2 regions of the Nonomuraea sp. 3-1Str genome follow, and region 2 is predicted to be linked to the other one. Evidence: riboswitches for the same ligand, from Rfam matches in the RefSeq annotation. Region 2 holds a riboswitch; the other holds the start of a gene.
The links. A riboswitch is a leader RNA that binds a small molecule or an ion and turns the genes downstream of it on or off. The one in region 2 is predicted to bind cyclic di-AMP.
Positions count from the first base shown of each region.

Region 1 (4,417 bases), on a different contig from region 2:
CAGCAGCACCTCGCGGGGCACCTGCCGGGCGGCGTACCGCAGGGCCAGGGCGACCACCACGATGTCGTCCAGCGGCCCGATGACCGGCAGGAACTCCGGGATCAGGTCGATCGGGCTGGCCACCCACACACCCGCGATCACGATCGCGATCTTCGCCCGGCGCGGCACCGCGGGGTTGCTCCGGAGCCTGCGGACGGCGGTCAGGCAGTCGGGGATGAACGCGGCGAGGTCCCGCGCGAGCCCGGGCGGCAAGCGGCGCGCCAGCAGGACGAGCACACCCCACGTGGCCGCCACGCACACGACGGTGACCGCCAGCCCGATCAACCAGCCACGCACGACGTTCCGCCCTCTTTCGAGCCGTGGCGATCACCGCCCGGCCTCCGCACGACCTCACATCACTGTACGGCGACTCCCCGGCACGCCCGCCCCCGTCCGCACACCCGACGGGTCCACGTGCCCGCCCGCGACCGTCCGCCACCGGGCCCACGTGCCCGCCCGACGACCGTCCGCCACCGCGTCCACGTGCCCGCCTCGTGCGTGGCACCCGCGCCCCGGGCGCCGGACCACAAGCGTCACCCCCGGCTGGCGAAACCGGTAGGGTCGCCTTCCTCTTTCGGTCGCCCCAGGGGGAGGATGGTCCGCATGAACACGCGACCACTCGGACAAACCGCCGTCAGCTCCATCGGTCTCGGCGCGATGCCCATGTCGGTGGCCGGGCACATGCCCGACGAGGCCCAGTCGATCCGGACGATCCACGCGGCGCTCGACGCCGGCGTGACGCTGATCGACACGGCCGACGCCTACACGCCCGCGTCCGACGAGGTGGGTCACAACGAGCGGCTGGTCGCCAAGGCGCTCGCGAGCTGGGGCGGTGACGGCGACGCGGTGCTGGTGGCGACCAAGGGCGGTCACACGCGGCCCCCGGACGGCGGCTGGGCCGTGGACGGACGACCGTCGTACCTGGTCGAGGCGTGCGAGCGGTCCCTGAAGGCCCTGGGCGTGGAGGCGATCGGCCTCTACCAGCACCACCGGCCCGACCCGGCCGTGCCGTACGAGGAGACGATCGGCGCGCTGCGCGACCTGCTCGACGCCGGCAAGATCCGGATGGCGGGCATCTCCAACGCGAACCCGCGCCAGATCAGGATCGCCTACGACATCCTCGGCGGCCGGCTGGCGAGTGTGCAGAACCAGTACTCGCCCGCGTTCCGCTCCAGCGAGCCCGAGGTGGACCTGTGCGAGGAGCTGGGCGTGGCGTTCCTGCCGTGGTCGCCGCTGGGCGGGATCAGCGCGGCGGGGCGGCTCGGCGGCGCGCACGAGGGGTTCGCCAGGGTGGCCGAGCAGCGCGGGGTGTCTCCGCAGCGGGTCTGCCTGGCCTGGGAGCTGGCGCGCAGCCCGGTCGTGGTCCCGATCCCGGGGGCGAGCCGGCCGGAGAGCATCCTCGACTCGGTGGCGGCGGCGGACCTGGTCCTGACCTCCGAGGAGCTCGCCGCTCTCGGCGGCTGAGGAGGCCCGCCGGTTTCGCGCGGCGGGTTCGGGCGTGCGAAGCTTTGAATGTCCCCAACACCAGGAGGTCCTCATGACGGAAACACCGGAGCCGGAAGCCAGCGAAGCAACTCCCGAGGACGAGTTGAAGCGCAAGTTCCGTGAGGCGCTGGAGCGCAAGCGTGCCCGGCAGGCCGACTCGGGCGCTGGTGGCAGGGGCGGCGACGCTTCCAAGATTCACGGCGCTCACGGACCGGCCGCCAGCAAGCGTTCCTTCCGGCGCAAGAGCGGAGGCTGAGGCGTCCGGAGCACGGGCTGAGACCTGGTTTCCTGGAGGGGTACGGCATGCCGTACCCCTCTTTTTCTTTGCCTGAAAGGTAGATCTTCGCCCGATTTATGGGCTTACCTTTGCTTTTGTCCGGTTTGCTGGCTAGAGTCAAGCGCATTCCGGTCAGTGACCTAGCCCTTCGAGAGGAAGCGGCGGCTGACCGGCGCCGAATCCCGCACCGCGCGGGAACCGGGGACCCACTTCTGGGGTGAATCCGGCCGCACCTGGCCGGTAGGGCATCTCCACGTCCGAACCCGTCAGCTAACCCGGTAGGCGAGATGGAGAGGACAAGACTTCATGCGCTACCGCGTACCCCCGGACGGGGCAGTGTCACCAGCCGCCTCCTGAGCGGCACCCGTTCCCCCTGACCTTCTCTCGCGCTCTCGCGTAGCGCCCGTTCGGCGTTCTGCCCGGCTACGCGTCCCCATCTCTTCGGAGCGCGCCCCTCTGTACCCCCACGTAAAGGACTTTTTCAACACATGTCCGAACGACTTGGCATGCGTTCCTTCAGCCTCTTCACGGCGGCCGTACTCGGCGCGCTCACCATCGGCGCCGGCACCACGGCCGCGCACGCCGACACCGACGAAGGCCGGCAGGTTCTCCTCAAGGGCTCGACCACCGCCTCCTACTTCTGGGACGACTCCTCCGGCCGCGCCGGTGACACCGGCCTGCCGGCCAGCGGCAAGCCCATGCAGAAGGGTCTGGCAGCCAGCCCCAGCTGGCCGCTCATGACCGAGGGCTACGTCATGTACAAGGGCAAGAAGGCCCCCTTCTTCGTCGGGGACCGCGGCCCGGGCGTGCCCTCCAGCAGCGGCGTCATGCTCGACCTCGACGCCAAGACCTTCGCCCAGCTCACCGGCGGCCGCTTCAACTCCAGCACGCTCGGTGTGGACGGTGTCGGCGGCCAGGGCCACATCAAGGTGAGCTACGTCATCACCAAGTGGGGCAACGGCGCGGGCAAGAAGAACCACCCGGTCGCCTTCTCCACCGGTGCCTGGCGTCGCGTCGACCACAACCCGGCCAAGCCGCCGGTGCTGGCCGAGGACAAGTCCACCACTCCGGAGGAGTCCGGCGCCGGATCCGCGGGCAAGGGCACCTCCGTCTCGTCCCGTGACAAGGACGACGCAGGCGTGGTGAACGCCTCCGAGACCACCACCCGCACCGAGGCCCGCGACGCCGCCTCCGGCGACGAGGGTCTGAGCACCTCGGCCAGCCTCGCCCTGGTGGGCGTGGCCGCGGTCGGCGGCGGCCTGTACCTCGGCCGCGACCGCCTGCGCAAGCTCGTCCAGCGCTGACCGCCCGGCCCGCATGCCGCCCCCTCAGGCGGCACACGGGCCGGCACCCGACCATCGGCCGGGTCCGGACGCCACCCCGTCCGGTCCGGCCTCCCCCGGGGGCCTGCCTGCCTCTCCATCCAGGCCCCCACCTCGCCACCCCGTTCCGGAACCGCCGCCGCCCCGGCGGTTCCGGGACGGGGTGCGCGCATTTCCGCGCACACGGGTCCCCGCGTGGGGGCTTTACCGGCCCGCGATCCGAATGTCATTCTGTTTCTCGTGACCATGCGAGCGAAGGCCAACGGCATCGAGATCGCCTACGACAGCTTCGGCACGGCCGGGGGCCGTCCCCTCCTCCTCGTCATGGGCCTCGGCGCCCAGCTCATCCACTGGGACGACGACCTGTGCCACCTCCTCGCCGAGCAGGGGCACCACGTCGTCCGCTTCGACAACCGCGACGCGGGCCTGTCGACGCACCTGCACGACCTCGGCCAGCCCGTGCTCGGGGGCCCGGCGCCGTACCTGCTGGACGACATGGCCGACGACGTCGCCGGGCTGATGGACGCGCTCGGCTGGAGCGCCGCCCACGTGGTGGGCGCCTCGATGGGCGGCATGATCGCCCAGACGCTGGCCATCCGGCATCCCGGCCGGGTGCTCACGCTCACCTCCATCATGTCCACGCCCGGCTCGCGGGTCGCCCCTCCCACGCCGGCGGCGAGCGCGGTGCTGCTGGCCACGCCGCCCGCCGGGCGCGAGGAGGTGGTCGCGCGGGCCCAGGACGCCTGGGAGGTGATCGGCTCACCCGGCTTCGAGCCGGACCGCGCGCGCATCGCGGACGTGGCCGCCCGCGCGTTCGACCGCTGCTTCGACCCGCCGGGCACCGCACGCCAGCTCGCGGCCATCATGGCCTCCGGCGACCGCACCGAACGGCTGCGCCGGCTCGACGTGCCGGCGCTCGTGGTCCACGGCGAAGCCGACCAGCTCGTCCCCCTCGCGGGCGGCCGGGCCACCGCCGAGGCCATCCCCGGCGCCAGGCTGCTGACCTTCCCCGGCATGGGCCACGACCTGCCGCGTCCGCTCTGGCCGGACCTCGTCGCCGCGATCGCCAAGCTGACCGCCGGATGACCCCGCCGGCGCCGCCCGGCTAGACGTCCAACTTCTCCTCGATGGAGCGGAGCTGGTGCCTGGCCATCGCCAGGTTGGCCCGGGCCCGGTCCAGGGCCAGGTAGAGGAACAGGCCCTTGCCGCCGCGCCCGCTGATGGGCCGGATGATGTGGTACTGCGAGCCGAGCGTGATCAGGATGTCCTCGATCGTGTCCTTGAGCCCGAGCGA
Region 1 is NZ_JALHBK010000023.1:147,414-151,830, forward strand. It holds gene MTP10_RS30335 (DUF1232 domain-containing protein) at 1-336, opposite strand, end outside; gene MTP10_RS30340 (aldo/keto reductase) at 643-1,503, shown strand; gene MTP10_RS30345 (DUF5302 domain-containing protein) at 1,577-1,780, shown strand; cyclic di-AMP (ydaO/yuaA leader) riboswitch at 1,965-2,101, shown strand; gene MTP10_RS30350 (hypothetical protein) at 2,290-3,105, shown strand; gene MTP10_RS30355 (alpha/beta hydrolase) at 3,370-4,209, shown strand; gene MTP10_RS30360 (hypothetical protein) at 4,229-4,417, opposite strand, start outside.
Region 1: it holds a riboswitch for cyclic di-AMP, as region 2 does, so the genes downstream of both, MTP10_RS30350 (hypothetical protein) here and MTP10_RS09930 (C40 family peptidase) in region 2, are expected to answer to the same signal.

Region 2 (4,417 bases):
GGCGAGTTCGTGCCCGACGCGGTCAACGTCCAGGGCGGCGCCGTCGCCGAGGACGTCAAGCCGGGCCTGCCGCTCGCCGAGAAGCTCGGTCGCGTCTTCACCGCCCTGGCCGGCGAGGTGGCCACCAAGCTCGACGTCGAGGTGCGCGGCGAGATCGCCTCGCAGGACGTGCGGGTGCTGGAGCTGGCCGCGCTCAAGGGCGTCTTCACCGACGTGGTCGAGGACTCCGTGACGTACGTCAACGCGCCGCTGCTGGCCAAGGACCGCGGCGTCACGGTGGAGCTGGTGACCAGCTCCGAGAGCCCCGACTGGCGCAACGTCGTCACCGTGCGCGGCGTGCTGGCCGACGGCCGGCAGGTCTCCGTGTCCGGCACGCTGTCCGGCCCGCGGCAGATCACGAAGATCGTCGAGGTCAACGGCTACGAGATGGAGATCGAGCCGACCGAGCACCTTTCGTTCTTCACCTACACCGACCGGCCCGGCGTGGTCGGCGTCGTGGGCCGCCTCCTCGGCGAGCACGGCGTCAACATCGCCTCGATGCAGGTGGCCCGTGACGTCAAGGGCGGCAAGGCGCTGATCGCGCTGACCGTCGACACGGCCATCCCGGCCGACGTGGTCGAGCAGATCGTCGCCGAGATCGGCGCGGACAGCGGCCGCTCGGTCGACCTCGACGGCTGACGGACCGTCCCCTTCCCGAAGACCGCCGCCGGACAGCACCTGTCCGGCGGCGGTCGTTTTTGTCTCACGATGCGAGATATTAGGACGTCCTAGGAGACAGCCGGGAGACCGGAAGGTACATTGCTAGCAATGCGCCAGGTTCTCGTACTCATTACCTGCCGCGGCGGGGCCTGTTAGGGCAGGCCGGCGACCCGCCGCGGTGTGGCGTCGCGTCGGCCGTCAGTCCCATCGCCTGGTCCGTGTTCCCGTGCCGCGAGCTCATGCTCGGCCGGGATTCGACTCCCGTCTGTACGACGCCCCGCGAAACGAGATGAACCACATGTATGAGATGTACTCCTGGAACGGTGCCGAGGAGCGCGACGACGAGGCGGCCGAGGCCGTGCAGACCGCGCTGGACCGCCGCGACAACGGCGGCGCCCCGCAGGCCGCCGACCAGCGCTGACCTTCCCCGGCCGCTCCTGACTCGGCCGGCTGTTTCCTGACCCGGCCGGCCGGTCCCTGACCCTGTCCTGATCCCCGTCATGCCGGTGGGCCGGGCGCGAGCTCCGGCCGCGCCCGGCCCACCGGCAGTGGGTCACAGGACAGGTGTCACTTGATGGGCGTCACTTGATGGGTGTCACAGGATGGTGGCCGCGGGGATGTTGGCCGGGGCGGGGGTCTTGCGCTCGGCCTTCATGGCGGCCCACGCCTTGACGCCCTTGGGGTCGGGGCGGACGGCGCCGACGAAGGAGGCGCGGCGCCAGGCCGACAGGCGCTCCACCTTGACCACGTCACCCGTCTGCGGGGAGTGCACCATGTACCCGGGCTTGGAGATCATCCCGACGTGCCCGAGGTTGTGGAAGAAGACGAGGTCGCCGGGCTTGAGGTTCTTCCAGGAGATCTTCCGGGAGAACGCCCGGTACTGCTCCGCCGCGGTCCGGGGGAGCTGGATGCCGGCGTGCTGGTAGGCCTTCAAGGTCAGGCCGGAGCAGTCGTAGCCCTTGCGGGTGGTGCCGCCCCACACGTACGGGGTGCCGCGTTTGTCGAGGGCGAACTTGAGTGCCCGTTTCCAGGCGGGGAGAGGGGTCTTCTTGTCGCGGGCGGCTTGGACGTCCGCGGCGGTCAACATGACGATCGGCGAGGTCAGGCGGGCCGTCGTGGTCTCCTCCTTGGCGCTGCCCGGCAGCGAGGAGGACGCGTTCTGGAACGTTCCAGAAGTGATGGGGGGAAGGGGGGTGCTTTGCCGCGACGGCTGGGAGGAGGCGAGGGAGGCGCTGGCCGGGGCGGCGAGCGCGACCCCTGCGGTCGCGACGGCGGCGAGCATGGCGATGCGAGACACGAAGGTCCTTCCATACGGCCTACCGGGTTAGCTGACGGGCTCGGGCCTGGAAGTGGCCCTACGGCGGTGACCTGCCGATTCGCCCCGAAAAGGGGAATGGGTCCCCGGCTCCACGCAACTGCTGCGCGGATTCGGCTCGACGGACTCTAACGAAACGGTCAAACGACCGCAATACCTGGCAAAACGGATGTCCGGTACGTGAGATGGTGTGTTCGGCAGTCGAGACGAGCCGGTAGGGTACGGCCATGGATTCGCGCGACATTCGCCTGGCAGTGATCCCTGGGGACGGCATCGGCACCGAGGTCGTGACCGAAGGGCTCAAGGTGCTCGAAGCCGTCGGCACGAAGATCGAGGCCACCCACTACGATCTCGGCGCCGCCCGCTACCACCGCACCGGCGAGACCCTGCCCGACTCCGTCCTGGAGGAGCTGCGCGGCTACGACGCGATCCTGCTCGGCGCCGTCGGCGACCCCAGCGTGCCGCCGGGCATCCTGGAGCGCGACCTGCTGCTGCGCCTGCGCTTCGTCTTCGACCACTACGTCAACCTGCGCCCGGTCAAGCTCTACCCGGGAGTGGAGACGCCGCTGGCCCGCGCCGGCGCCGAGGACATCGACATGATCGTCATCCGCGAGGGCACCGAGGGCCTGTACGCGGGCACGGGCGGCGTGATGCGCGGCGGCACCCCGCACGAGATCGCCACCCAGGAGTCGCTCAACACCGCCCACGGCGTGGAGCGCGTGGTGCGCTACGCCTTCGCCAAGGCGCAGTCGAGGCCGCGCAAGAAGCTCACGCTCATCCACAAGACCAACGTGCTGACCTACGCCGGAGACCTCTGGCAGCGCACGGTCAACCGGGTGGCCGAGGAGTTCCCCGAGGTCACGACCGACTACAGTCACATCGACGCGGCCTCGATGTTCTTCGTCACGCAGCCCGAGCGGTTCGACGTGATCGTCACCGACAACCTCTTCGGTGACATCATCACCGACCTGGGCGCGGCGATCGCGGGCGGCATCGGCCTGGCCGCCAGCGGCAACATCAACCCCGAGCGCACCGCGCCCAGCATGTTCGAGCCGGTCCACGGCAGCGCGCCCGACATCGCGGGCCAGGGCAAGGCCGACCCGACCGCGACGATCCTGTCCGTCGCCATGCTCCTCGACCATCTCGGCCTGCACGCCGAGGCCACCAAGGTGGAGCAGGCCGTCGCCGACGACATCATCGAGCGGCTGAGCGGCGGGGCGAGCCGGACGACCGGCGAGATCGGTGACGACATCACCGCGCGAGTATCGGGCTAGGGCCGCCCCAGCTCCGTAAGCGCCTGGCGGTCCGAACCGGACCTGCCAGGCGCTTTTCGCATGTTCGGGGTCATACCATCCCAGTGACCCCTTGCCATCCCAAATAGCGAGACACTAGGAAGTACGTGGAGTGCCGGCGCGCAGTGCCGCCGGCATCACCGAGTCGTAGAGAGAAGGACCAATCGTCATGACCATCGCTCAGAAGCTCAGCTTCGACGTGCAGCTATCCGACCACGCTCGCACCGCGGCGGAGCGCGAGCAGGTACTGGCGAGTCCGGGCTTCGGGCAGACCTTCACCGACCACATGATCTCCATCCAGTACACCGAGGGCGAGGGCTGGCACGACGCGCGGCTCCAGCCGTACGGGCCGCTCTCCCTCGACCCGGCCACGGCGGTCTTCCACTACGCGCAGGAGCTGTTCGAGGGGCTCAAGGCGTACCGGCAGATCAACGGCTCCGTCGTGACGTTCCGGCCGTACGCCAACGCGGCCCGCTTCAACCAGTCGGCGGTGCGCATGGCGATGCCGGAGCTGCCCGAGGAGACGTTCGTCGAGTCGCTGGAGCAGCTCGTGCAGGCCGACCGCGAGTGGGTGCCGACCGCCGAGGGGCACAGCCTCTACCTGCGGCCCTTCATCATCGCCACCCAGGTCGGGCTGGGCGTCAACTACCCGTCGCGCACCTACACGTACATGGTGATCGCCTCGCCGGCGGCCTCGTACTTCAGCGGCGGCGTCAAGCCCGTCTCGGTGTGGCTGTCCACCGAGTACACCCGCGCCGCCCCCGGCGGCACCGGCTTCGCCAAGTGCGGCGGCAACTACGCCGCCGCGTTCGTCGCCCAGCGCCAGGCCGTGGAGAACGGCTGCGACCAGGTGGTGTGGCTCGACGCGGCCCAGCACGCGTACGTCGAGGAGATGGGCGGGATGAACCTGTTCTTCGTCATCGGCGGCAAGCTCGTCACTCCCTCCCTGACCGGCACCCTGCTGCCCGGCATCACCCGCGACTCGATCCTCGCGCTGGCCGACGACCTCGGCCTGGAGGCCGAGGAGCGCCTGGTCAGCGTCGAGGAGTGGCAGGAGGGGTGCGTGTCGGGCGAGGTCAGCGAGGTGTTCGCCTGCGGCACGGCGGCGGTC
Region 2 is NZ_JALHBK010000004.1:248,081-252,497, forward strand. It holds gene serA (phosphoglycerate dehydrogenase) at 1-678, shown strand, start outside; gene MTP10_RS09925 (hypothetical protein) at 998-1,120, shown strand; gene MTP10_RS09930 (C40 family peptidase) at 1,295-1,996, opposite strand; cyclic di-AMP (ydaO/yuaA leader) riboswitch at 1,998-2,143, opposite strand; gene MTP10_RS09935 (3-isopropylmalate dehydrogenase) at 2,242-3,288, shown strand; gene MTP10_RS09940 (branched-chain amino acid aminotransferase) at 3,476-4,417, shown strand, end outside.